DNA from 2 places in the Methylobacterium marchantiae genome. Region 2 is predicted to be linked to the other one. Evidence: riboswitches for the same ligand, from Rfam matches in the RefSeq annotation. Region 2 holds a riboswitch; the other holds the start of a gene.
The links. Region 2 has a riboswitch for thiamine pyrophosphate ahead of thiO (glycine oxidase ThiO). Riboswitches for the same ligand answer to the same signal wherever they lie in the genome.
Positions count from the first base shown of each region.

Region 1: it holds a riboswitch for thiamine pyrophosphate, as region 2 does, so the genes downstream of both, thiC (phosphomethylpyrimidine synthase ThiC) here and thiO (glycine oxidase ThiO) in region 2, are expected to answer to the same signal.

Region 1 covers NZ_JBHTND010000016.1:95,095-98,504, reverse strand. Annotated here, with positions in the region: gene thiC (phosphomethylpyrimidine synthase ThiC) at 1-1,690, opposite strand, end outside; TPP riboswitch at 1,763-1,868, opposite strand; gene ACFQ4G_RS13215 (BA14K family protein) at 2,141-2,893, shown strand; gene uraH (hydroxyisourate hydrolase) at 3,145-3,410, shown strand, end outside.
Region 2 covers NZ_JBHTND010000027.1:51,100-54,509, forward strand. Annotated here, with positions in the region: gene ACFQ4G_RS17395 (hypothetical protein) at 1-45, opposite strand, end outside; gene ACFQ4G_RS17400 (adenylate/guanylate cyclase domain-containing protein) at 211-1,461, shown strand; TPP riboswitch at 1,526-1,656, shown strand; gene thiO (glycine oxidase ThiO) at 1,731-2,951, shown strand; gene thiS (sulfur carrier protein ThiS) at 2,948-3,160, shown strand; gene thiG (thiazole synthase) at 3,182-3,410, shown strand, end outside.

The DNA of each region.
Region 1 (3,410 bases), on a different contig from region 2:
GGGCGTCCTTGGGCAGGGTCTCGTCGTGATAGGCCCGCGCCGTGTCGGGATCCAGCGAGAGGTTGAACTGGTCCTCCCAGCGGAAGTCGAACCGGGCCCGTGACAGGGCGTCGTCGCGCAGCTGCGCCGCCGGATGGCCCTTGGCGAGGTCGGCGGCATGGGCCGCGATCTTGTAGGTGATCACGCCTTCCTTGACGTCGTCGCGGTTCGGCAGCCCCAGATGCTCCTTCGGCGTGACGTAGCAGAGCATGGCGCAGCCGAACCAGCCGATCATGGCGGCACCGATGCCCGACGTGATGTGGTCGTAGCCGGGCGCGATGTCGGTGGTCAGCGGGCCGAGGGTGTAGAACGGCGCCTCGCCGCACTCCTCCAGCTGCTTTTCCATATTCACCTTGATCTTGTGCATCGGCACGTGGCCGGGGCCCTCGATCATGGTCTGGCAGCCCTTGTCCCAGGCGATCTTCGTCAATTCGCCGAGGGTCTCGAGTTCCGCGAACTGGGCCGCGTCGTTGGCGTCCGCGATGGAGCCGGGGCGCAGGCCGTCGCCGAGCGAGAACGAGACGTCGTAGGCCCGCATGATGTCGCAGATCTCGTCGAAGCGCTCGTAGAGGAACGATTCGCGGTGACCGGCGAGACACCAGCGCGCCATGATCGAGCCGCCGCGCGAGACGATGCCGGTGACGCGGCGCGCGGTGAGCGGCACATGGGCGAGGCGGACGCCCGCATGGATGGTGAAGTAGTCGATGCCCTGCTCGGCCTGCTCGATGAGCGTGTCCTTGAAGACCTCCCAGTCGAGCTTGAGCGGATCGCCGCCGACCTTCTCCAGGGCCTGGTAGATCGGCACCGTGCCGATCGGGACCGGCGAGTTGCGCACGATCCACGAGCGGATGTTGTGGATGTTGCGACCCGTCGAGAGGTCCATCACCGTGTCGGCACCCCAGCGGGTCGCCCAGACCAGCTTCTCCACCTCTTCGGCCGCCGACGAGGTCACCGCCGAGTTGCCGATATTGGCGTTGATCTTCACCAGGAAGTTGCGGCCGATCGCCATCGGCTCCACCTCGGGGTGGTTGATGTTGGCCGGAATGATGGCGCGACCGCGGGCCACCTCGTCGCGCACGAATTCCGGCGTGATGAAGGGCGGCAGGGACGCGCCGAAGCTGTTGCCGTCGGCGAGCGCGGCCTGCGCGCCCTCCAGCATGGTCTCACGCGCGAGGTTCTCGCGGTGGGCGACGTAGATCATCTCCTCGGTGATGATCCCGGCCTTGGCGAATTCGTACTGCGTCACCAGCTGGCCGGGGCCCGCCTTGCGGATCTGGCGCGTCGCCGGACAGGGCGCCACGAGCTTGTCCTCGGGCACGAAACCGTTGTCCTCGGGCTTGACCGCACGCGGCGTGATCGTGGCGTAGCCGCGCTTGGCGATCCACGGGTCGCGCAGCAGCGGCAGGCCGGCGTTGAGATCGATCCGGGCCTCGGTCTCGGTATAGGGACCCGACGGATCGTAGACCCGCACGGGGGCCTCCTTCGGGTCGCTCAAGGTGATCTCGCGGAACGGCACCCGGATGTCGTCACGACCGGAAACGCTCGCATAGACCTTGCGCGAGCCCATGATCGGCCCGGTGGTCACGGCCTGCGGCTGGCCCTTGGCGGGGTCTTTTCCGGAAAAGTCTTTGGGAAGGACGGGTGCGTTCATATCGGATTCGCTCCTGGCGTGGGAGGCGACCCGGTTCGCAACGGTACGTCAGGACGACGGGCGCCTCTGCACCCGGACAAAAGTTCCCGTCCCTCCGCCGGTATGAGCCGGATCAGGTTCAAGGGTCAGGGCTTAAGCCCAATCTCAGCCCCTTCATGGGGCCCCCCTCGGAACGATTCGAAGGTCTGCGCTCGCGCCCGCTTTGTCAATCTCGACGGCGAACATCCCCGCGCGGCTGAAAGGAGGTTCCGTTTCCTTTCCGGCGGCGCTCGACCGCCCCAGATGCCCGCGTGTTCGGTGCCATTGTCGAACATACGGTTTTAATCCCCGGAAATCGACAATGATCGAGCCGGCATCTTCGATATTCAAACCAACAGACTTGATGGAGCCTTCTCGAATAGCTGCGCGTTGCCAGTCATAATGTCCCGAAGACAACCCGGCTGGTGTTCCATGAACAAGATCATTCTTGCCTCCGCCGCGCTGCTCGGCGCGGTCGCGTTCCTACCGGCCACGGCCGATGCCCGTGAAGGCGGCGGCTGGGGTGGAGGCGGCGGTGGTGGAGGCGGCATGAGCGCTGGCGGTGGTGGTGGCGGTGGCCTCGCCGCTGCGGGTGGCGGTGGCCGAGGCTGGGGCGGTGGCGGTGGCGGCATGAGCCGCGGCGGTGCTGGTGGCGCAGGGCTCGCCGCTGCAGGCGGCGGTGGGCGAGGCTGGGGCGGTGGCGGCATGAACCGCGGCGATGGCGGCATCGGTGGCGGCGGACTCGCCGCGGGTGGTGCTGGCCGGGGAGGCTGGGGCGATGGACGTGGGCAGGGCGTAGGACAAGGCGGCGTCGGCCGCGGCCCGATCGTCGGTGGCGGCTATGGCCGGGGCGGCGGGTTCAATCGCGGCGGCTACGGCTACAACCGCGGCTACGGCCGGGGATACGGTTACGGCGGTCTCGGCCTCGGATTGGGTCTGGGCCTCGCGGGCGCCGGTCTCGGCTACGGCTACGGCAGCGGCTATTACGGCAACGATTACTACGATGGCGGCTATTACCGCGGCGGCTACGCGCCGGCCTATTACGGCGGCGCGGTAGAGGTTCAGCAGGATGTCGGGGGGTCGGACCAGGACGTGGCCTACTGCATCCGGCGTTTCCGTTCCTACGATCAGCGGTCGGGCACCTATCTCGGCAATGACGGCCTGCGTCACCGCTGTCCGCAGTAACGCGTCCCAAAAGCGCGATTTCGGCTGAAGCAGGGTCCACGAAGAAGCCCCGCAATCGATCGTTGCGGGGCTTTCTCATGTGGCGAGACGTCATCGCGACGATTGTCGCTTCGGAATTTTCCGCTGCGGGATTTGCCGTCAGGCACGTATTCTGCAGCCGATCGTCTGCCGACCGACGAGTCGGTCCGGGCGACGCCCGGTATCCTTCGGGCAAGGAACGAACCATGGGCTTCGACGGATCGCGACGCGTGATGCTCGCAGCGGCACTGGGCCTGGCCGCCGCCTCGCTGCTTCCGGCGACCGGAGCCTTGGCGGACGAGGGCGGACGGCTCTCGACCCACGTTCTCGATACGCTGAGCGGCAAGCCGGCCGGCGGGATGAAGATTGATTTCTACGTGTCCGAGAACGGCGCGTACCGTCTCGTGACGCAGATGACGACGAACGCCGACGGCAGGACCGACAAGCCCGTTCTCGCCGGCGACGCGCTGAAGGCCGGGCGCTATCAGTTCGTCTTCCA
Region 2 (3,410 bases):
TGCTGTCGCAGGGATGGCCAGACCGATCAGCGTGGTGACGGACACGATGGGGATACTCTATGTCTCGGAGGGACTTTAGCTTCGTAGAAGGCCCATACTGGAAAATTTTAATTCAGCATGGCACGCTTTCAGCTGCGTTTCGCTTCAGAAATCGTCACGATTTTGGCGGCGCCCGTTGCCGCCCGTCTCTCTCCGACCCACCTTGGCGTTATGCTCGAACTCGGTCCGCCTCACCCTCCGCCCACTGCCGATGCAGACGGGTCGGAGGCCAACGACGTTCCGTTCGGCGCATTGCAGGACTGCGTGGCTCTGCGGGACTGGCTCCTGAGCGAAGGCGCCCGCCTTCCGCAAGCGGACGGCCTGCTCGCGGGAATGTCTGAACGACTGAACGGTCTCGGCGTACCCGTCGATCGGGCATCGACCGCCATCGATACGTTGCATTCTGAGTATTCCGGCGTCGGCCGTTTCTGGACGCGTGAGACAGGATCGACGGTCCGCCTGTTCCCGCATGGCGACGCCTCCGACAAGGCTTATCAGGAGAGCCCCTTCTTCACCGTTCACGAGACCGGCGAGTGGCTCATCGTCGACCTAACGGAGCCGATGGATCTGCATTACTCGATCATTCCGGAACTGAAGGCCGAGGGCTACACCCACTACATCGTCGCACCGCTGTTCTTCACCAACGGCACGCGCAACGGCATCACCTTCGCGACCCGCGCGTCCAATGGATTTCGGGACGAGGACATCGCTATTTTGCGCTTCGTCATGCCGACTCTGGCGGCGGTGATGGAGATGCGGATCGTCAATAAGACGCTGGATCAGGTCCTGCGTATCTATGTCGGCGATGAGCCGCACAGGGCGATTCTGTCCGGCGATATCCGCCGTGGTCAGGTCAAACGGATCCGGTCAGCGATCCTATTCGCCGACATGCGCGACTACACCCAGATTTCCGCGAACATGACGCCGGAAGAGGCCGTCGATCTTCTCAACATCTTCTTCGATTGTCTCGTACCAGCAGTGGAGCGCGAAGGCGGCGAGGTGCTCAAATATCTCGGTGATGGGCTCCTTGCGATCTTTCGCGAGCGCGGCGACGACCTGGGTGGCGCTGCGAAGGGCGCTCTCATCGCCGCTCGCACCGCTCTGGCCGCACTCGACGAAGCGAATGCCATCGGCCGTTTCGCAAAGCCGGTCGTGGCGGGCATCGCCCTTCATCACGGCGAGGCGGCTTACGGCAATGTCGGTTCCGGCGCGCGGCTCGATTTCACCGTCATCGGCCGCGACGTGAATCTCGCGAGCCGCCTCGCCCGCCTCAACAAGACGCTCGGCGAGCCTCTCCTCATGTCGAAGCCTTTCGTCGATTTTCTTTGGGACGAGTCGGAATCGCTTGGTGAGCATGCCCTGGATGGGTTCGCCGAACCGATGGGCGTCTATCGGCCCGGTCGGACACCTGCAGCGCTTTGATACCGGTCCGGACTTCTTGCGACGTGTAGGGGATTGACCGCGGTCGCATCCTTGCCCACATCAGGCCTGTTCCAGGGAGATCCCCGTCAAGGGGCTGAGAAACCGATGAGCTTGGACCGAGAGGCCGGGCGGCGCGGAAATCCTTTGAACCTGAACCGGCTCATACCGGCGTAGGGATTGGACCGCGGGTTTTTCATCAAAGAAGCCCGACATGCTTCGGATCAGAAGCTGAAGGACACCAATCTCTGCGGATCACGCGGAGGTTCCTCTTGGACGTCTCAGCCATATCAACGATCGGCTCGCGCCGAACCGCCGGCATCGTTATCGAACATGGTGCGATTCCCGCGCGCAGCGACGTCATCGTGGTCGGCGCCGGATTGATCGGGCTGTCCTCGGCTTGGCGTCTGGCCGAGGCCGGGTTTTCCGTTACGGTGATCGAGCGCGATACCGTCGGTGCCGGGGCGAGTCTCGCTGCTACAGGTATGCTGGCGCCCGCCGCCGAACACGAGCCGGGCTCCGATCCTCTGCTGCCACTTGCGCTCGAGAGCCTGGCGCGGTGGCCGCGCTTTCGCGACGAACTCGAAGCGGCCTCCGGCATCGGTATCGATTATCGCGAAGACGGGACCCTGGTCCTGGCGATCGGCCGCGACGAAGTGGATCGCCTGCGCTTCCGGCACGACCTGCAGATCAAGTCGGGCCTATCCGCGCGCTGGCTTTCGGGGGCGGAGGTGCGCGCCCGGGAGCCCGCCCTGCGTCCCTCGGTTACCGCTGGGGTGTTCTGCGCCGGAGATCATCAGGTCGATCCGCGCCTGGTCATGGCAGCGCTCGCCCGTGCAGCACAGGCTGCCGGTGTGATCATCGTCGAGCATTGTCCGGTCGAGGCCCTCGATTGGGAGAGCGGCGGCGTCCGCGGTGTCATCACGCCTCGCGGGCTTGTGGCTGCCGGAACCGTGATCCTGGCCGCCGGTGCGTGGAGCGGCGAAGCGGGGCTTCTCCCGGACGAGCTTGCTCTGCCTGTCCGACCTCTTCGCGGTCAATCACTGGCACTGAAGACCACGGTCCGAACGGGCAGTCTCTCGCATATGGTCTGGACCGAGCAGGTCCATATGGCACCGAAAGCCGATGGTCATATCATTGTCGGCGCGACGGTGGAGGATTGTGGCTTCGTTCCAGGGGTCACCGCGGGCGGCCTCTACGCCCTCCTGGAAGGTGCGCGCCGCATCCTGCCAGGTATCGAAGAAATGGAGGTCGAAGCGGTCTGGAGCGGCTTTCGGCCAACCTCCGACGACGATGCGCCGATTATCGATACGCTAGCCCCGGGCCTCGTTGCCGCTACCGGCCACCATCGCAACGGCTACCTCCTGGCCCCCGCCACCGCGGATGCCGTTGTCGCCCTCGTCACCATCGGTGCACTACCGTATTTCGCGGGCGGTTTCGGCTTCGGTCGGTTTCAGCGGCCGGCTCGGACCGAGAGGAGGGCCTTCGCATGAGGCTCACCATCAACGGAAAGCCGCGGGAGATCGAGGCAGCCGATCTGTCCGCGCTCTTCCGGATCGAGGCGGGGGAAGCAGGAATCGAAAGCCCGCAGGGCATCGCCATCGCGCTGAACGGCACGGTCATCCGTCGCCGCGACTGGGACACCACGCCTGTCGCCGAGGGCGACAGGATCGAGATCGTGCGCGCCATGCAGGGCGGCTAGAATCATCGAGGAATCGAGATCATGAACGGTCACAAGATCGAAGCCACCGCCGAGGATGCTTTGGTCATCGCCGGCGTCACGTTGAGTTCACGCCTCTTCATCGGCACGGCCGGGTATCCGACGCAGAGCATCATGGTCGATGCCGTGGAGGCGTCCGGCGCCGAGATCGTCACCGCTTCGATCCGCCGGGTCTCGCTTCAGGGCCATGGCTCCGACACCGTGCGGCGCCTGAAGGGCTACCGCTTCCTGC